DNA from 3 places in the Phytomonospora sp. NPDC050363 genome. Region 1 is predicted to be linked to each of the others. Evidence: predicted binding sites of a transcription regulator. Region 1 holds the regulator's gene; each other region holds the start of a gene.
The links. The regulator HrcA, encoded in region 1, represses chaperone genes, less so after heat shock. The targets are predictions, from matches to a motif close to GGTTNGCACNCTCNNNNNGAGNGTGCNAACC.
Positions count from the first base shown of each region.

Region 1 (6,801 bases):
TCTCGGTGGGCATGGCGCGGTTGTTCTTGTGAGCCGGGGAACAGCGCGGCATCGCCGGACGCTGTAGTTCGCGTCTTCAACGGCGACGAGAGGCAGACATGAGCGAGCCCACGATCTACGAGTTCATCGGCGGCCAGGACGCTTTGCGCAGACTCGCCGAGGCCCATTACCGCCGTTGCGTCACCGACCCCGTGTTGTCGCAGGTCTTCGGTACCGAGCCGCGGCCCGAACATGCCGTGCACCTCGCCGACTGGCTCGGTGAGGTCTTCGAAGGCCCCGCGACCTACACCGCCGAGCACGGCGGGCATGAGGCCCTGCTGCTGCACCACGCGGGCAAGCACATCACCGAGGAGCAGCGGGCGGCGTTCGTGACGGCGTTCGTCGAGGCCGCCGACGAGACCGGTGTCCCCGACGATCCTCACCTGCGGGCGAGGCTGACGTCCTACCTGGAGTGGGGCACGAGAATCGCGAAGGACGTGTCGGAGGCGGACGCGTCCGACATCTCCAGCTCCGACCCGGTCCCCACCTGGGGCTGGCGAGAAGACCAGTCCCCCGCCTGACAGCAAACAAGAGGGCGGGACGACCCGCGGCGAGTAGAGGCACTAACGACGAAAGGCGCCCCGAGGGGCGCCTTTCGTCGACTCACAAACCGCGATCAGGCCGCAGCAAGCCTCGGCCGCACCCGGCCGCCGGCGCAACCCCCGCCGACTCTGCCGCGTACTGCGTGGTGGTCGCCGAAGCCGTCCACCGCCACCACCCACCCACAACGACCACAGACGGCGGCGGCGCCCGCCGCGCTCAGCGGCAAGCGCGCGAAGCGCGGATGCGGCGAAGCCGCCAGAAACCCAGCCGCCAGCAATCAAGCATGCCCGTTAAAGGCGTCTCTCATTCGGGAGAAAAAACCTCCGCCGCCCCGTGTCTCGATGATCTCCTCATCGCGTAGTTGGGCGAGTTTCTGGAGGAGTTCTTCTTGTTCGGCGTCCAGCTTGGTGGGTGTGCGGACGTCGAGGTGCACGAAGAGGTCGCCTCTGGCTCCGCCTCCGCGCAGTCGGGGGACGCCTTTGCCGCGTACGCGGAGGGTGCTGCCGGGTTGGGTGCCGGGGTTGACGTCGACGACTTCTTCGCCGTCGAGGGTCTTGAGGGTGATGCTGGTGCCCAGGGCGGCGGCCGTCATGGGCACTTTGAGTTTGCAGTGGAGGTCGTCGCCCTTGCGGGTGAACACGTCGTGGGGTCGTTCGTGGATCTCGACGTAGAGGTCGCCGGCGGGTCCGCCGCCGGGGCCGACTTCGCCTTGTCCGGCCAGGCGGATGCGCATGCCGTCTTCGACGCCGGCGGGGATCTTGACGGTGAGGGTGCGGCGGCTGCGGACGCGTCCGTCACCGGCGCACTTGGGGCACGGGTTCGGAATGACGGTGCCGAAGCCGGAGCAGGTGGCGCAGGGTCGTGAGGTGACCATCTGGCCGAGGATGGTGCGCTGCACGGACTGGACTTCGCCGGAGCCTTCGCAGGTGTCGCAGGTGACGGGTGCCGAGCCGGCGGCCGCGCCGGAGCCTTCGCAGGTTCCGCAGACGGTGGCGGTGTCGACGGTGATGGGCGATTCGAGCCCGAACGCGGCCTCTTCGAGGTCGAGGTCGAGGCGCAGGATCGCGTCGGATCCGGGGCGCACCCGGGAGCGCGGGCCCCGGCGGGGTCCGGCGCCCATGGGGCCGGAGGCGCCGAAGAACGCGTCCATGATGTCCTGGAAGTCCATGAACGGTCCGGCTCCGCCGGGTCCGGCCCCGCCTCCGCCGCCGGGGGCGAGGGGGTCGCCGCCGAGGTCGACGATCTGGCGTTTCTGCGGGTCGGAGAGCACCTCGAAGGCGGCGTTGATCTCCTTGAATTTCTCCTGCGCCTCGGGGCTGGGGTTCACGTCGGGGTGGAACTCCCGCGCGAGCCTGCGGTACGCCTTCTTCAGGTCGTCCGGGGTCGCGTCCTTCGCCACACCGAGGATTCCGTAGTAGTCCTTGGCCACGTGTGCTCTCATCGCCTCAACAGCTCAATATCGAAACAAGAAATGTCGTTCATCAGTTCTGGGCGAGGACCTCGCCGACGTACCGTGCGACCGCGCGCACGGCCGCGATGGTGCCGGGGTAGTCCATCCGGGTCGGGCCGAGAACGCCGAGACCGCCGACGACGTCCCCGGAGGGGCCGTAGCCGGCGCTGACCACCGAGGTGGCGCGCAGTCCGACGATCTCGTTCTCGTCACCGATCCGGATGTGCAGCGCGGCGGAGGTGTCGACCTCGCCGAGCAGCTTGAGCAGGATGACCTCTTCCTCCAGGGCTTCGAGGATAGGCCGCAGGGATCCGGCGAAGTCGAGCGAGTGCCGGGTGAGGTTGGCGGTACCGGCCAGCGCGATGCGCTCCTCGCCGCGTTCGACGAGGGTTTCGAGCAGGACGGTCGACAGGTTGGTCATGGCCGGGCGCAGTTCGGCGGCGGCCTCTTCGACGAGGGCCTGGATGAGCTTGGGCGTCTCGGTGAGCCGGGCGCCGGTGAGCTTCTCGTTGACGGTGCGGCGGATGGCCAGCACGTCGTCTTCGGCCACGGGCCCGGGGAGTTCGACGAGGCGCTGTTCGACGCGGCCGGTGTCGGTGATCATGACGAGCATGAGGCGCGAGGCCGTCAGGTGCACCAGTTCGAGGTGCCGGACGCGGCTGCGCGACAGGCTCGGGTACTGGACGACGGCGACCTGCCGGGTGAGCTGCGCGAGGAGCCGGACGGTGCGGTGGACGACGTCGTCGAGGTCGAGGGCGCCGTCGAGGAAGCGGTGCAGGGCGCGGCGTTCGGCCGCGGTGAGCGGCTTGACCTGGCTGAGCCGGTCGACGAACAGGCGGTAGCCCTTGTCGGTGGGGACGCGGCCGGCGCTGGTGTGGGGCTGGTGGATGTAGCCCTCGTCTTCGAGGACGGCCATGTCGTTGCGGACGGTCGCCGAGGAGACCCGCAGGTTGTGGCGTTCCACGAGGGATTTGCTGCCCACCGGTTCCTGCGTGGCGACGTAGTCCTGGACGATCGCGCGCAGTACCTCCAGCTTGCGCTCATCCATGGGCATCCGGCGTCCTCCTCGCGCTCTCGTCAGTGGTCGGGCATCGGCACCGAGAGCGGCGGTCGCAGGCATGGAGCTGGCCTGGCACTCGGGCAGACTGAGTGCCAGTCTACTGGCGCGAGGGCCGGTATTGCCTCATCGTTCAGGGCGGAGTGATACGGCCACCTTCGGTGACGAGGGCCGCCGTCGCCCCGAAATCGTCGCGGGACAGCCGATTGCACGTCTCGTGTGCCGTGTTGTCCGGATCCGCGGCGGGATATCCCCCGTCGACCATGCGCGTGGCGCGCAGGACGCCGCCGGCCCAGTCGCCGTCAATGGTCAAAGTCACGGCGAGGACGCCGCCGACTCCCCGGTTGCCTTCGGTCGATAGGACCCGGTATCCGGCGAAATTCCCGAGGCTGTAGGCGATCAGCCGGCCCTTGTAGAACTCCATGCCGCGCATCACATGCGGGCCGTGCCCGACGACGAGGTCGGCGCCGGCGTCGATGACGGCACGGGAGAAGGCCATCACGTCGCCGCGGTCCTCACCGAGGAACATCTCGGCGCCGGGGACGACGTGGTCCTTGTCGGCGCCCTCACCGCCGGCCTGCATGGAGACCACGACGAGGTCGTTGCGCTCGGCGGCCGCCTCGACCAGCGCGGCGGTGCCCTCCAGGTCGTGCATGTCCTGCGACCACGCGTACGGCGAGACACCCACGACGGCTATCTCCACCCCGTCGACGGTCAGCTCGGCGTACTCGCCGCGCATGCCGGTGTACTCGATCCCGGCGTCGTTGAGGTGTGTCCGGGTGTCGGCGAGCCCTTCGCCGCCGTAGTCGAGGGCGTGGTTGTTGGCGAGGTTGAGGACGTCGAAACCGGCGTCGGCGATCACCTCGGCGTAGCCCGGCGGCATCCGGAAGGCCGCGCAGTTCTCGGCCTTCGGCTTGCACTTCGACGACTTCTCCCGCTCGGTGAGCGTGCCCTCGAAGTTGCCGATGAGCAGGTCGCCGGTCAGCACGCCGGAGGCCCGCTCGAAGAAGCCCTCGGCATCACCGGGCGGCAGGTCATCGGGTGCCGAACCGAGGATGATGTCGCCGGTTCCGGTGATGGTGACCGTCTTCTTCGGCGGAGCCGGCGTCGAGGTGGACTCGGCGGCCGCCGGGGGCCCTCCGAGCGGCGCGTTGACCGTCACGGCGGGCGACGGCAGCGTGAGCGCGGTGGCGGTTCCGGCGAGCGCGAGCACGGCGGCCGCGACCGTCGTGCGCGTCAACCGGGGATCGAACCTGGGCGGTGCGGCGTGGCGGGGCCTTCGTCTCGGCATGGGGCGTCTTCTCAGTCGCGAGCGCCGGGAAACACTCTCAGTCGGGCAACAGGTCGCGCACCACCGCGTCGGCCAGGAGCCTTCCGCGGAGCGTCAACCGCGCCAGGCCCTTCTCGAAGGCGGGCTCGTCGAGTAGCCCGTCGGCGACGGCGCGGGCCGCGCTCTCCTGCCCGGGCGGCGCCAATGAGGATACCTCGATACCGTCGACGATCCGTAGTCTTAGCAATACATCTTCGACATGGCGGTCGGCGTCGTCGAGTACTTCGCGGCCCTCGCCCGGGGAGGCGCCCTCGGCGAGGCGTCCGGCGTAGGCGCTGGGGTGGCGCACGTTCCACCACCGGACTCCGCCGACGTGGCTGTGCGCGCCGGGGCCGAGGCCCCACCAGTCGCCGCCCTGCCAGTAGAGGAGGTTGTGGCGGCAGCGGGCGTCGGTGTCGGCGGCCCAGTTGGAGACCTCGTACCAGTTCAGTCCGGCCGCGGAGAGTGCGGCGTCGGCGGCGAGGTAGCGGTCGGCGGCCACGTCGTCGTCGGGCATCGCGACCTCGCCGCGTCTGATGCGGGCGGCGAGGCGGGTCCCGTCCTCGATGATCAGCGAGTAGGCCGAGACGTGGTCGACGCCGGCGGCGACGGCCGCGTCGAGGCTGGCGGCCCAGTCCTCCTCGCGTTCGCCGGGGGTCCCGTAGATGAGGTCGAGGTTGACGTGGCCGAAGCCGGCCTCGCGCGCCTCGACGGCGGCCTGCGCGGCGCGGCCGGGCGAGTGCTTGCGGTCGAGGACGGCAAGGACGTGGCGGGCGGCCGACTGCATGCCGAGCGAGACGCGGTTGAAGCCGCCGGCGCGCAGCCGCGACAGGTAGGCGGGGTCGACCGACTCGGGGTTGGCCTCGGTGGTGATCTCGGCGTCGTCGGCGAGCCCGAAGGCGGCGTCGATGCCGTCGAGGATGCGGACGAGGTCGTCGGCGGGAAGAAGGGTGGGGGTGCCGCCGCCGAAGAAGACGGTGCGCGCCTTGGGGGCGGTCCCGTCGAGGACGCGCGCGGCGAGGCGGAGCTCGTCGAGGACGAGGGCGGCGTAGGAGTCGCGCGTCACTCCCCCGGCGAGTTCGGCGGCGGTGTAGGTGTTGAAGTCGCAGTAGCCGCAGCGGGAGGCGCAGAAGGGCACGTGGACGTAGAGGCCGAAGCCCTGTTCGCCGACACGGGTGAGCGCGCGAGCGGGTAGCGACCCGTCGCGCGGAACCGGTTCACCGTCCGGAGGTAGTCCAGGCACGGGCGCTAGCGTACGGGACATGCCGAGCCACGAGCCCGACCGACTTGTCCGCTATGACGCCCATGACGGTGTCGCCACGCTGACGCTTGACAGCGATCACAACCGCAACGCGCTGTCGACGCCGCTGATGACGCAGTTCCTCGAACATCTCGCCGTCGCCGTCGCCGACGAGAGCGTGCGGGTGATCCTCCTCGACCACGAGGGGACCGTGTTCTGCTCGGGCGCCGATCTCACCGAGACCGCCGCCGCCCGCGAGGCCGGGCAGGTGCCGGCCGCGATGCTCACCGAGGTCCTGGCCGCGCTGTGGGAGTCGCCGAAGCCGGTCGTCGCCCGGGTCGGCGGGCCGGCGAGGGCGGGCGGGCTCGGCCTGATCGCCGCCGCGGACCTCGCCGTCTGCCGCACCGACAGCACCTTCGCGTTCAGTGAGGTCCGGCTCGGGGTCATCCCGGCGGTCATCTCCGCGACCGTGCTGCGCCGCCTCTCGCCGCGCGCGGCCGCCGAGCTCTACCTGACCGGCGAGACCTTCGACGGGTACCGCGCCGCGCACGTCGGGCTGGTCACCCGCGCCGTCCCGCCGTCCGATCTCGACAACGCCATCGCCGGATACGTCGGCGCGCTCGTCAAGGGCGCGCCGGGAGCGCTCGCGGGCGCCAAGGCCCTGCTGCGCCGACGGCACGAGACCGACATCCGCGCCGAGCTCGCCGAACTGGCCACCGAGTCGGCCGGCTTCTTCCTCTCGGAGGAAGGTCGCGAAGGTGTGGCCGCTTTTCGTGACAGACGCGACCCGCGGTGGGTACCCAGAGTGGAACAGGGGACGTAATCTCGGTTAGGTCACGGTGTCCTCTGGTTACGCCGACTAGGAGGTTGGATGCGCGCGCGACACGTGGTCACGGGAATCGTGGTCATCGCGGTGCTCGCCGGTGTCGGATTCGTCATCGCGCGGATCATCGACGCCGATCTGCCGAATCCCTTCGCCAAGCCCATGTGCACGGTGACCGGGGCGGAAGGTTCCACCATCAAGGTGGATCCGACCCAGGCGTCGAACGCCGCGACGATCGCGGCGGTCGGCTCCAAACTGGACATTCCCGAGCGGGGTGTCGTGGTCGCGCTGGCGACCGCCTACCAGGAGTCCCGGCTGGAGAACATCGGTCACGGTGACC
Region 1 covers NZ_JBFAKK010000022.1:32,474-39,274, forward strand. Annotated here, with positions in the region: gene AB0I28_RS37025 (GNAT family N-acetyltransferase) at 1-32, shown strand, start outside; gene AB0I28_RS37030 (group II truncated hemoglobin) at 99-560, shown strand; gene dnaJ (molecular chaperone DnaJ) at 860-2,011, opposite strand; gene hrcA (heat-inducible transcriptional repressor HrcA) at 2,064-3,086, opposite strand; gene AB0I28_RS37045 (CapA family protein) at 3,223-4,329, opposite strand; gene hemW (radical SAM family heme chaperone HemW) at 4,418-5,662, opposite strand; gene AB0I28_RS37055 (enoyl-CoA hydratase-related protein) at 5,661-6,461, shown strand; gene AB0I28_RS37060 (hypothetical protein) at 6,510-6,801, shown strand, end outside.

Region 2 (6,801 bases), on a different contig from region 1:
CGAACCGCCCACCGCCCCGCGCAACCTCGGCCTGCTCATCGGCAGGCGCGCGACACTGCGCGGCTTCCTCGTCGGCGACCACGGCAAGCTCATGCCGCAGTTCCTGTCCGAGGCCGTGCCCTGGCTCGCCAACGGCGACATCATCGCCGACGAGACCGTCGTCGACGGTGTCGACCACGCCGTCGAGGCGTTCCTCGGCATGCTGCGCGGCGAGAACCTCGGCAAGATGGTCGTGCGCGTCTAGCGACGCCTCCCGGCGCTGGGGCCTCAGCCGATCGTGGTCGGCACGAGGTTCCAGCGCCGGATCACCTTCCGGCCGTGCTCGAAGCCCAGCGCCGACACCGTCGCGGTGTCCAGCCACAGCAGCGCGCCGCCCTCGGTGCCCAGCCCGATCCACCGTGCCGCCGCCGCGCGCAGCGCGTGCCCGTGCCCGACCAGCCCCACGTTGCCCATCGCCAGCGCCGTCTCGGCCCGCGCGAGCACCCGGTCGAGGCGCTCGCCGACCTGTTCGGGCGACTCGCCGCCCGGTGCGCCGTCGCGCCAGATCGTCCAGTCCGGATCGGTCTGGTGGATCTCGTCGCTGGTGATCCCCTCGTAGTCGCCGTAGGCCCACTCGGCGAGGTCCTCGTCGATGGTCACCGGCGGCAGCCCGGCGAGTTCGGCCGTGCGCAGCGCGCGCCTGCGCGGCGAGGACAGCACCTTCGTGAACTCCAGCGGGGCCAGCAGGGGCCGCAAACGTTCCGCCTGCTCGACCCCCACGGTCGTCAGGTCCAGGTCGGTCACCGACGTGTGCTGCCCCGAGAGGCTCCACTCGGTCTGGCCGTGCCGTATGAGAAGGATCTCCGCCATACCCGCCATCGTATGGGCCCGCCCGATCCTCCGCTTAGGATCGAGCCCGCCGAAAACCGTGGAGGTACACCGTGGCACGTCCCCTGACCGTCGTCACCGGAGGCAGCCGCGGCATCGGTGCGGCCACCGTCGCCCGACTCGCCGCCGACGGCCACGACCTGGTCATCGGCTACTCCAGCGACGCCGAGGCGGCCGCCGCGACCGCCGCCTCGGCCGAGGCGTCCGGCGCGCGCTGCGCGGTCGTGCACTGCGACGTGTCCGTCCCCGCCGACGTCGACCGCCTCTTCGACACCGCCGCCGAACTGGGCACCCTCACCGGCCTGGTCAACAACGCCGGCATCACCGGAGGCTTCGGCCGCCTCGCCGACGCCGAACCCGCCACGATCCAGCGCGTCATCGACGTCAACGTCGTCGGCGTCCTGCTGTGCTGCCGGCGCGCCGCCCGCGACCTGGGCCGGGGCGGCGCCATCGTCAACGTCTCCTCCGGCGCGGCCACCCTCGGCAGCCCCGGCGACTACGTCCACTACGCCGCCTCCAAGGCCGCCGTCGACACCGCCACGATCGGCCTGTCCAAGGAACTCGGCCCCGACGGCATCCGCGTCAACGCCGTCGCCCCCGGCATCATCGACACCGAGATGCACGCCACCGGCGGCGACCCCGGCCGCGCCGCCCGCGTCGGCCCCCAGATCCCCCTCGGCCGCGCCGGCACGGCCGCCGAGATCGCCGCCGCCATCGCCTGGCTGCTGTCGGAGGAGTCCTCCTACACGACCGGGGCCGTGCTCAGGGTCGCCGGCGGACGCTGACCCAGGACGTTCTCCCGGCCCCAGGCGCCCAGCGGCTTCAACGCCTGATTGAGCGCCAGTCCACGCTCGGTCAGCGAGTACTCCACCCGCGGCGGCACCTCGTCGAAGTCCTGCCGGTGCACGATCCCGTCGTCCTCCAGCGCCCGCAGATGCGACGCGAGGACCTTCTCTGTCAGCCCCGGCATCGTCCGCCGCAGCTCACCGAAACGAAACGGGCGCAACGCGAGCGTCCACAGGATCGACACCTTCCACTTGCCCTCGATCACGGTCATCGCCGCCTCGATCGGGCACTCTTGCGCACTCGGCCGCACCACGTCCACCTCCACGCTTACCTCCGGGACACCACCCACTCCAAAGTGCGTACTTGATCGACCCGGAACCCGCGACAAGGCTAGTCCTCATGACCACCCACAAGACCCCGATCACCCTCCTCGGCCTCGGCTCCATGGGACGCGCGCTCGCCGGCGCCTGGCTCGCCGCCGGGCACCCCGTCACCGTCTGGAACCGCTCTGCGGGCAAGGCCCCCGAAGGCGCGACGCTCGCCGCGAGCGCCGCCGAGGCCGTCGCGGCGAATCGGCTGGTCGTCGCCTGCCTCCTCGACGACGCCAGCGTCGAGGCGGTCCTCGACCGCACCGACCTGAGCGGCCGGGACCTGATCAACCTCACCACCAACACCCCTGCCGAAGGCCGCAAGCGGGCCGAGTGGGCCGCCGGGAGGGGCGCCCGCTTCCTCGACGGCGGCGTGATGGCCACGCCCGCCATGATCGCCACGCCCGCCGCGTTCATCCTCTACAGCGGCGTCGCCGAGGTCTTCGACGAACACCGTGACGCGCTCGCCGCCGTCGCCGATCCGCAGTTCGCCGGTACCGACCCCGGCCACGCGGCCCTTCTCGACGTCGCCCTGCTCAGCGCCATGTCCGGACTGTTCGGCGGCTTGGTGCACGCCTTCGCCCTGACCGAGGGCGAGGTGCCGCCCCGCGAGTTCGCGCCGATGCTCGCCGGGCTCATGGCGGCACTGGCGCAGGCCACCACGCACGGCATCGCCGAGCGTCTGGCCACCGGGGACCACACGACGAACGTCGAGTCCTCCCTCGCCATGCAGGACGTGGCGAGCGGGACGCTGTTGCGCACGGCCGCCGAGCGGGGTGTCAGCACCGAGTTGATCGAGCCCTACCTGGCGCTGATGGCCCGCCGGGTCGCCGAAGGGCACGGGGCCGAGGAGAGCAGCGGGCTGGTCGGCGGCCTCACACCGGCGAGCAGATGAAGGCCGTGCGCTGACCTTCGATGCGGGTGACGACGACGGTCGCCTCCGCCGCGCCCTTCGCCTTGCCCTTGCCCAGCAGCTCCCGGCGCAGCGCGTCGGGGTCGATGTCGACACCGCGCTTCTTGACCGTCAGCCGCCCGACCCCGCGCTCCCGCAGCGCCGAGCGCAGCCGTTTCACCGAGAAGGGCATGGTCTCCTCGACCTCGAAGGTCCGCGCGAAAGGCGTGGCGACCAGGTCGTCGGCGTGCAGGTAGGCGATCGTGGGGTCGGCGAGGCGGGCGCCGAGCAGGTCGGCGAGTTCGCTGACGAGGTAGGTGCGCAGCACGGCGCCGTCGGGTTCGTAGAGGTAGCGGCCGGTCTCGCCGAGGGGCGCGGGGCGGTCGCCGGCTCCGGTGAGCTCATGGACCTCGCCGCGCCGGATGACGGTGGCGCGGCGGGGGACCTCGACGGTCCGGCCGAGCCAGAGCGCGGCCTCGACGACGTCGCCGTCGACGGAGACCCATTCGGCCTCGGCGCCGGCGGGGACGGCTTCGTGGGGGATGCCGGGGCCGACCTTGATCACGCCGTAGGGCACGCCCTCGGCGCGGGCGAGGAGCGCGTTGAGGGGCGGGGCGTAGGCGGCGGGGTCGAAGACGCGGCGGCCCGCGGCGTCGCGGCGGGCGGGGTCGGCGAAGACGGCGTCGCAGCCGGTGAGGTCGGTGTCGAGGGCGTCGGCGTTGCGGACCTCGATGAGGTCGGCGAGGCCGAGCGCCTCGGCGTTGGCGGTGGCCAGGGCGGCGGTGGCGGCGTCGGCGTCGACGGCCACCACGCGAAGGCCCGCGCGGGCGAGGGCGACGGCCTCGGTGCCGATGCCGCAGCACAGGTCGGCGACCCGGGTCGCGCCGGCCGCCTTCAGTCGCGCGGCGCGGCGCGCGGCGACCTCGGGGCGGGTGGCCTGTTCGAGGCCGTCGCGGGTGAAGAACATGGCGTGCGCGTCCTCGCCGAACTTCGCCGCCGCCGACAGTCGCAGCGTCGCCTGTGTCAGGGCCGCCGAGGCCAGCTCAGGGTCGGACGTGTGGGCGCGCAGGGCCAGGGCCGCGCGGGCGGGGTCGGTGGCGGCCAGCTCGCCGGCGACGGCGAGCAGTTCGGCGCCTTCGGGGGAGCGGAGGGCGTCGAGCTTGGTGTCGGCGCTTGGGGACATGGGCCAATCCTGCGCGACGGCGTGGCGCGCGACGTTGGCGGGGAGGCTCGTCGTGGGGCGCCGGGGGTGTCTTACGCCACGCCGTAAACCGCCCTCTAGCAGCCCCGCTTGCTGTGATGTTGGCACTCTCCTTGACGGAGTGCCAGCCTTCGGCATAGTCTCTGCGTTAGCACTCTCCCTAGGAGTGTGCCAGCTCATCTGAGCGGACCGGGGGTCTCGCCACCCGCGACGACGGGACTCCGGTACATGTCAAGTTCGTTCCCATGTACCCACGGAGGGTATCAGTGACCACCGCGACCAAGGTTGCGATCAAGCCGTTGGAGGACCGCATCGTGGTCCAGGCCAACGAGGCCGAGACCACGACCGCCTCCGGCATCGTCATCCCCGACACCGCCAAGGAGAAGCCCCAGGAGGGCACCGTCCTCGCCACCGGCCCCGGCCGGATCGACGACAAGGGCAACCGCGTCCCGCTCGACGTCAATGTCGGCGACACGGTGATCTACTCCAAGTACGGCGGCACCGAGGTCAAGTACGCCGGTGAGGACTACCTGATCCTCTCGGCTCGTGACGTTCTCGCCGTCGTCGAGAAGTAGTAAGGCCGAGTCACGACCGTGACGATCTAGACGGTTGATCGCCCCGGAGTCTCGACGAGGCTCCGGGGCGGTGCCGTACGAAGGGAAACCGGAAACACCATGTCGAAGATCATCAGCTTCTCCGACGACGCCCGTAAGAGCCTGGAGGCCGGCGTCAACCGCCTGGCCAACGCGGTGAAGGTGACGCTCGGCCCGCGCGGCCGCAACGTCGTCCTGGACAAGTCGTTCGGTCCCCCCACGATCACCAACGACGGCGTGACCATCGCCAAGGAGATCGAACTCGACGACCCGTACGAGAACCTCGGCGCTCAGCTGGCCAAGGAAGTCGCCACCAAGACCAACGACGTCGCCGGTGACGGCACCACCACCGCCACCGTCCTGGCCCAGGCCATGGTCACCGAAGGCCTGCGCAACGTCGCCGCCGGTGCCGGCCCGATCGCCCTCAAGCGGGGCATCGACGCCGCGGCCCAGGCTGTCAGCGAGGCGCTGCTGGCCAAGGCCGCCGAGGTCGCCGACAACGCCGACATCGCCAAGGTCGGGGCCATCTCGGCCCAGGACGCCACCATCGGCGCGCTCATCGCGCAGGCGATGGACACCGTCGGCAACGACGGCGTCATCACCGTCGAAGAGGGCTCGACGCTCGAGACCGAGCTCGAGGTCACCGAGGGCATGCAGTTCGACAAGGGCTACATCTCCCCGTACTTCGCCACCGACGCCGAGGCCGGCGAGGCCGTCCTCGACGAGCCCTACATCCTGGTCGCCAACCAGAAGATCTCGGCGATCGAGGAGCTGCTGCCGCTGCTGGAGAAGATCGCCCAGTCCGGCAAGCCGCTGCTGATCATCGCCGAGGACGTCGAGGGCCAGGCGCAGTCGACGCTGGTCGTCAACGCGATCCGCAAGACCTTCAAGGCGTGCGCGGTCAAGGCGCCCGGCTTCGGCGACCGCCGCAAGGCCATGCTGGAGGACATCGCGGCCCTCACCGGTGCCGAGTTCGTCTCTCCCGAGATCGGTGGGAAGGTCGACTCGCTCACCCTTGAGCAGCTCGGCAGCGCCCGTCGCGTCGTCATCACCAAGGACACCACCACCATCATCGATGGCGCCGGTGACAAGGCCGCCGTCCAGGCCCGCGTCGGGCAGATCCGCAACGAGATCGCCGACACCGACTCCGACTGGGACCGCGAGAAGCTCTCCGAGCGCCTCGCGAAGCTCTCCGGCGGCGTCGCGGTGATCAAGGTCGGCGCCGCCACCGAGGTGGAGATGAAGGAGAAGAAGCACCGCATCGAGGACGCCATCTCGGCGACCCGTGCGGCCGTCGAGGAGGGCATCGTCCCCGGGGGCGGCACCGCCCTCGTCTCGATCGCCGACGCTCTCGACAAGCTCGACTTCGAAGGCGACGAGGCCACCGGTGTTCGCATCGTCCGCAAGGCGCTGCGCGAGCCGCTGCGCTGGATCGCGATCAACGCCGGCCTCGACGGCAGCGTCGTGGCCGAGAAGGTCGCGGCGATGGACTGGGGCCACGGCCTCAACGCCGCCACCGGTGAGTACGGCGACCTGATCGCCGCGGGCATTCTCGACCCGGTGAAGGTGACGCGCAACGCCGTCATCAACGCCGCGAGCATCGCCGGTCTTCTCCTGACGACCGAGTCGCTGATCGTCGAGAAGCCCGAGGTCAGCGAGCCGGCCGGCCACTCGCACTCGCACGGCGGGCACTCGCACTCGCACTAGAACCACGCAAGGACGAAACGGGACGCCTCCGCACGGAGGCGTCCCGTTCGCTTTCTGCGTCAGTAGGCCGAGATCGTTCCGGGGGCCCGCTCGCTGCGCGACAACGCGCGCAGGACGGCGACCCGGCCGTGCTTGCGGACCGCGTGGCCGGTCAGCGCGCCGATCACCACGTCGACGGCCTCCTCGGGCAGCACCGGCGGCTCGGCGAACACGCTGAACGCGAGGTCGTCGGTGTGCACGACCAGCTCGGTGAGGCGGGTGAGCAGGAAGGTGTCGAGCGTCAGCGCGTGATGGCCGAACACGTTCACCCAGCGGTTCGGGTCCTCGCCCGGCAACCGCGTCGCCAGCCGCGCCAGCGCCGCGTCCACTTTGGCCGCCAGCCGCGCC
Region 2 covers NZ_JBFAKK010000005.1:395,886-402,686, forward strand. Annotated here, with positions in the region: gene AB0I28_RS16385 (NADP-dependent oxidoreductase) at 1-244, shown strand, start outside; gene AB0I28_RS16390 (histidine phosphatase family protein) at 268-849, opposite strand; gene AB0I28_RS16395 (SDR family oxidoreductase) at 921-1,652, shown strand; gene AB0I28_RS16400 (helix-turn-helix domain-containing protein) at 1,610-1,924, opposite strand; gene AB0I28_RS16405 (NAD(P)-binding domain-containing protein) at 2,053-2,916, shown strand; gene AB0I28_RS16410 (methyltransferase domain-containing protein) at 2,897-4,096, opposite strand; gene groES (co-chaperone GroES) at 4,360-4,689, shown strand; gene groL (chaperonin GroEL) at 4,789-6,414, shown strand; gene AB0I28_RS16425 (maleylpyruvate isomerase N-terminal domain-containing protein) at 6,474-6,801, opposite strand, start outside.
Region 2: the regulator HrcA is predicted to act here: its motif matches at 4,214-4,244, upstream of groES (co-chaperone GroES).

Region 3 (6,801 bases), on a different contig from region 1:
TCGGCGTCGGTGCTGGTCAGCATGATCGTGAACCCGCCCGCGCCGTCGGGCTCGACGGTTCCCTGGTAGCCCCTCGTCTCCAGCGCGCCGTCGGCGGCCGGGACCTCGGCGGTGCCCTCGTCGGTCACCGTCAGCGGGGTCTTGGTGTGCGGCTCGGTGGGCACCAGCTCCCACTCACCGACCAGGGCCTCCATGTCGGAGGGTCCGTGCTCGTCGCCCTCTCCCATGTCGGAGGGCTCGTCGACCGGGTAGGACTCCATCGGCGGCGAGGGGTTGTCCGAGGCTTCGTCGGAACCGCCGCAGGCGGCCAGTCCCAGGCCGAGCAGGACGACTCCGGCCAGTGCGGCCAACCGGGATGAGGCGCTCAATTGCCACTCCTTCGTGAGGGATGAGCGCACAGTGTGCCAGAGGCGTGGAAGCGGGCACGAAAAATCGGCCCGCTCCCGAAGGGGCGGGCCGATTTCTTGGCCTGGGAACCAGGCCGGGCCTGGAACTCGCAGATCCTAGTGGAGAACCTGCAAGGGCTCTAGAAGCCCATGTCCGGAGCGCCACCGGGTCCGGCGTCGGCCTTGGCCGGCTCCGGCTTGTCGGCGACGACGGCCTCGGTGGTCAGGAACAGGGCCGCGATCGAGGCCGCGTTCTGCAGAGCGGAACGGGTGACCTTGGCCGGGTCCGGGATGCCCGCGGCGAGCATGTCCACGTACTCGCCGGTCGCGGCGTTGAGGCCGTGTCCGACGGGCAGGCTGCGGACGTGCTCCGCGACGACGCCGCCTTCGAGGCCGGCGTTGATCGCGATCTGACGCAGCGGGGCGTCCAGCGCCGACTTCACCAGCAGAACGCCGGTGCCCTCGTCGCCGGTGAGCTCCAGCTTGTCGAAAGCGGAGACCGCGGCCTGAGCCAGGGCCACGCCGCCACCCGCGACGATGCCCTCTTCGACGGCCGCCTTCGCGTTGCGAACGGCGTCCTCGATGCGGTGCTTGCGCTCCTTGAGCTCGACCTCGGTGGCCGCGCCGACCTTGATGACCGCAACGCCGCCGGCGAGCTTCGCCAGACGCTCCTGCAGCTTCTCACGGTCGTAGTCGGAGTCGGAGTTGTCGATCTCGTTGCGGATCTGCGCGACCCGTCCCGCGATCTGCTCCTCGTCACCGGCACCGTCGACGATGGTGGTCTCGTCCTTGGTGATGACGACCTTGCGGGCACGGCCCAGCAGGTCGATGGTGGCCGACTCGAGCTTCAGGCCGACCTCTTCGCTGATGACCTGACCGCCGGTCAGGATCGCGATGTCGGTCAGCATGGCCTTGCGGCGGTCGCCGAAGCCGGGAGCCTTGACGGCGACCGACTTGAACGTGCCGCGGATCTTGTTGACGATCAGGGTCGCCAGGGCCTCGGCCTCGACGTCCTCGGCGATGATCACGAGGCTCTTGCCGGCCTGCATGATCTTCTCGAGGGTCGGGAGAAGGTCCTTGACCGCGGAGATCTTCTGGTTGGCGATGAGGATGTAGGGGTCCTCGAGCACCGTCTCCATGCGGTCGGGGTCGGTCACGAAGTAGCCCGACAGGTAACCCTTGTCGAAGCGCATGCCCTCGGTGAGCTCAAGCTCCAGGCCGAAGGTGTTGCTCTCCTCGACGGTGATGACGCCTTCCTTGCCGACCTTGTCCATCGCCTCGGCGATGATGTCGCCGACCGTGGTGTCACCGGCGGAGATGGAGGCCGTGGACGCGATCTGGTCCTTGGTCTCGACGTCCTTGGCGATCTTGGCGAGCTCCTCGGCGACCGCGGCGACGGCGGTCTCGATGCCGCGCTTGAGCGCCATCGGGTTCGCGCCGGCGGCGACGTTGCGCAGACCCTCGCGGACCAGCGCCTGAGCCAGGACGGTCGCCGTCGTGGTGCCGTCACCGGCCACGTCGTCGGTCTTCTTGGCTACCTCTTTGACGAGCTCGGCACCGATCTTCTCGTACGGGTCCTCGAGCTCGATCTCCTTGGCGATGCTCACACCATCGTTGGTGATGGTGGGCGCGCCCCACTTCTTCTCAAGGACGACGTTGCGTCCCTTGGGGCCGAGCGTCACCTTCACGGCGTCGGCAAGGATGTTCATGCCGCGCTCAAGGCCCCGGCGCGCTTCCTCGTCGAACGCGATGATCTTGGCCATCTGGCGTTGTCCTCCGGATTACGTATGTCGCACGCCTTCGCGACGCGCTTCACAATGCTTGATCCGGTCGGGCGGATGGCCCGCGACGATAACGACCGCCCCTGTTGGGAGACGGTCCCACCACCCCGACCTTGGCACTCACGGGTCGCGAGTGCCAACACCTTGTTTAGCACTCAGACCCCGAGAGTGCAAGCCGCACAGGGCGAGGAGGGACGCGGTTCACGCGCCGGACGCGAGGAAACAGCCGGCACGCAAGCCTTGTGCTGACGTCACTTAGCCGTCATGATGAGGTCATGCCTTCGGTCAAGTCTGACGTCGTTGACGTCGTCCGCTTCCACCCTTCCGACGTCACCATGGGCGACGAGGTCTACGCGGGCTGGCGCGACGCCCAGCTCAACGACTTCCCCGACCAGACACCCCTCGACCGCGCCTCCATCCAGAGCCTGCTGGAGAACCCGCCGCACGGCTGGACCGGCGAGTTCTACGCCGCCACCGTCGACGGCCGCATCGCCGGCGCCGTACTCCTCTTCCTCCCGGGCCTCGACAACACCCACCTCGCCCACGTCGAGGGCTGGGTCCACGTCGGCAGCCGCCGGCAGGGTGTCGGCCGCGCCCTCTACGAGCGCACGCTGGAGCGGCTGCCGGAACTGGGCCGCACCACGCTGATCGTCCGCATCCACGACCGCGCCGACATCGACCCGCCCGCCGCCGGGCCGCGCTTCGCCGAGGCCGTCGGCATGAGCTGCGCGATGACCGAGGTGCAGCGCCGCCAGTACCTCGACGAGGTCGACGACGGCGTCTTCGCCGCGATGCTCGCCGACTGCTGGGAGCGTGCCGAGGGCTACGAGGTCGTCCGCTGGACCGACGGCGCCGACGGCCCCACGCCCGAGGAGCACGTCGATGACCTCTCCCAGCTCTTGGTGCGGCTCGACACCGACGCGCCCCACGGCGACCTGCGGATCGAGGCCCGCGAGCCCGACCCGGAGGCCGTCCGCGCCCTCGACCACCGCAACCGCGCCGCCGGCATCAGGCTCGTCCACACGGGCGTCCGGCACGTCGCGAGCGGTCGTATCGTGGCCTGGACGACCATCAGCACGCTCCCCTCCGATCGCGGCCACGGCCAGCAGCAGATCACCGTCGTCGACCCCGGCCACCGCGGCCGCCGTCTCGGCACCCTCGCCAAGCTGGAGAACCTCGCCTACGCGCGCAGGGTCGAGCCGGGCCTGCGGCTGGTGGAGACCTGCAACGCCGACGAGAACGCGCACATGATCGCCATCAACGAGACCCTGGGTTACCGGGTCCACGGCCGGGTGCACAACTTCCAGAAGGAGATCTGACGGCGATGGAGTTCCAGCCCTTCACCAGGCACGACCTCGACCTGCTCGGCGATTACCACGCCCTCGCCCTGGACAACCATGAGGCGCGAAAGGGACCGGCCCCGACCTGGGAGCGGCTGCGAAAGGCCTTCGGGACGGTCCGTCCGGGCATGGCCCAGCGCGACTGGCTGGTCAGGGACGGCGGCGAGGTGGTCGGACACGTCGCGCTCGCCCTGCCGGTGGCCGAGAACCGGCACCTGGCGATGGGCGTCGTCCAGGTCCGCCGGGACCTGCGCCGGCGCGGCATCGGGCGCGAGCTCTACGACTTCTTCGTCGGACGCTCGCGCGAGGAGGGGCGCACCACCGTCATCGCCGGCGTCGACGAGCCTCTTGCCGGGGTCGAGGCCGAGATCGACCGGTCGGGCTCGCGGTTCCTGACCGCGCTGGGCTACGAGGTCGCGCTCACCTCGGTCCACTCGCGACTCGACATGTCGACCGTCGAGGCCGGGGCGCACGAACGGCTCGCCGAGCAGGCCGGGCCGCACGCCGCCGGCTACGAGACGTTGAGCTGGATCGAGGGGAAGGGAGGAGGCGAGTGCCCCGAGGAACTCGTCGAGGACCTCGGCTACCTGGAGTACCGGCTCACCACCGACATGCCGCTGGGCGACATGGACTACGAGCCTGAGCGGCCCGACGCCGCCCGGGTGCGCGAGCGGGCGCTGACGGCCATGGAGACCGGGCAGAGCCTGGTGCACGCCGCCGCGCGGCACAAGGCCACCGGCAAGACCGTGGCGTGGACCTTCGTCGAGCTGTCGCGCGACGACGACGAGTACGCCCACCAGGCGATCACCGTCGTCGATCCCGAGCACCGGGGCCACCGCCTGGGGACCCTCGTCAAGCTGGAGAACATGCGCGCCGCGCTGGCGCTGCGGCCGGCGCTTCGCTACGTCGACACCGACAACGCCGCCGACAACACGCCGATGATCGCGGTCAACACCGCCATCGGCTACCGGCCGACGCACGCGCAGGTCACCTACCAGCGAAGGATCTAACGGTCACCAACCGTCGCGCTCGACCGGTCACCTGCGGCATCATGTGAACCATGACGCACCCGATGCTCACGAAGCACCGTGACACCCTCGACCGCGCGCTCCAGGCGATCGGCGAGCGCGGGTACTGGTCGGCCTACCCCGAGTCGCCCAGTCCCCGCGTGTACGGCGAGACCGCCGCAGCCGACGGGAAGGCGGCGTTCGAGTCGTTCCTCGACGCCGACTTTCCGCTCGACCAGCCGGGGGGCGACGCCCGGGTGGCCACCGAGGTCAGCCCGTACGGGATCCCGCTGGGAGTGCGCTATCCGCGTGCCGACCCGCGCGCGCTGATCGACGCGGCCGCCGCGACGCAGCCGGCGTGGCGCGAGGCGGGTCCGGCGGTGCGGGCCGGGATCTGCCTTGAGATCCTCGACCGCATCGGGAAGCAGTCGTTCACGCTGGCCAACGCCGTGCAGTTCACCACCGGCCAGGCTTTCGTGATGGCCTTCCAGGCCGGCGGTCCGCACGCGCTCGACCGGGGCCTTGAGGCGATCGCCTATGCCTACTCGGAGATGACGCGGGTCCCGGCGACGGCGTACTGGGAGAAGCCGCAGGGCAAGCACGAGCCGCTGCGGATGTCGAAGACCTACCATGTCGTGCCGCGCGGGCTGGCGCTGGTGATCGGCTGCAACACCTTCCCGACCTGGAACTCCTACCCCGGTCTGTTCGCCTCGCTGGTGACGGGGAACCCCGTGATCGTCAAGCCGCACCCGGGCGCGGTGCTGCCGCTGGCGATCACGGTGAAGATCGCCCGCGAGGTCGTCGCCGAGGCCGGCTTCGACCCGAACCTGGTGACGCTGGCCGCCGAGGACCCGGCCGACAAGGTCGCCTCGGTCTTCGCCACCGACCCGGCGGTCAAGATCATCGACTTCACCGGCGGGACCTCCTATGGGGACTGGCTGGAGGCCAACGCGCGGCAGGCGCAGGTGTACACCGAGAAGGCGGGCGTCAACACCGTCATCATCGACTCGACCGACGACCTGAAGGGCCTGGCGCGCAACCTCGCCTTCACGTTGTGCCTGTACAGCGGTCAGATGTGCACGACGACGCAGAACATCCTCATCCCCGAGGGCGGCATCGACACGCCCGAGGGCAAGGTGTCCTTCGACGACGTGGCCGCCGCGATCACCGGCGCGGTCGCCAAGCTGACCAGTGACCCCGCGCGGGCCGTCGAGCTGATCGGGGCGATCGTCAACGAGGGCGTCACCGACCGTCTCGCGCGGGCCGAGAAGCTCGGCGAGGTGCTGCTGCCCTCGCAGGCGCTGACCCACCCCGCGCACGCCGACGCGGTGATCCGCACGCCGCTGATCGTGAAGCTGGGCGCGGGCGACTCCGATGTGTACGGCGAGGAGTGGTTCGGGCCGATCGCGTTCCTGATCGCCACCGCCGACACCGCCGACTCCTTCCGGATCTTCCGTGCGACCACCGGCGCGAAGGGCGCGCTCACGGCGGGGATCTACTCCACCGACGAGTCGGTCCTCGACGAGGCCGAGTCGGCCGCGTGCGACGTGGCCGTGCACCTGTCGTGCAACCTGACCGGCGGCGTGTTCGTCAACCAGTCGGCGGCCTTCTCCGACTTCCACGCCTCGGGCGGCAACGCGGCGGCCAACTCGGCCCTCACCGACGGCGCCTACGTGGCCGGCCGCTTCCGTTTCGTGCAGAGCCGAAGGCACGTCGCGGCCGAGTCCGAGTGACCTTTGTGGACCCGTCCGGAGGGCCTCTCCGGGCGGGTCTCGGAGCGGACACGAAACGATTAACCTTCGGGCGGGTCCGGTGCCGCCACAGGCTTCTGACCGGGGGTTTCCCTGCGACAAACTCCGTCGTTGTTCATCACGTTCCGACGCCCGGAGAGGGCGCGCATATCTAGCCACGGAAGCGCGGCTCGTGTAGCGTGCGAAGTCGGTCATCTCTCTCGCAAACGCAAGTCCACCATCGGTGTGGGTGCGCCGGCGGTGGGCGATGGCCCCGGCCTCGCGCCGCGGCGCCGGTGAGAGAAGAGTAAGGGAAGTGCACAGTGGCACAAGGCACCGTCAAGTGGTTCAACTCCGAGAAGGGCTACGGCTTCATCGCCGTGGACGGCGGGGCGGACGTTTTCGTTCACTTCTCGGCGATTCAGCTGGACGGATACCGTTCGCTGGATGACGGGCAGCGCGTCGAGTTCGACGTCGCGACGGGCCAGAAGGGCCCGCAGGCGGAGAACGTCCGGGTCATCGGCTGATCCGGATCCACCGACCTACCCGGGGCCGAA
Region 3 covers NZ_JBFAKK010000012.1:155,201-162,001, reverse strand. Annotated here, with positions in the region: gene AB0I28_RS28905 (hypothetical protein) at 1-368, opposite strand, end outside; gene groL (chaperonin GroEL) at 527-2,149, opposite strand; gene AB0I28_RS28895 (GNAT family N-acetyltransferase) at 2,443-3,486, shown strand; gene AB0I28_RS28890 (GNAT family N-acetyltransferase) at 3,492-4,517, shown strand; gene paaN (phenylacetic acid degradation protein PaaN) at 4,568-6,247, shown strand; gene AB0I28_RS28880 (cold-shock protein) at 6,568-6,771, shown strand.
Region 3: the regulator HrcA is predicted to act here: its motif matches at 2,314-2,344, upstream of groL (chaperonin GroEL).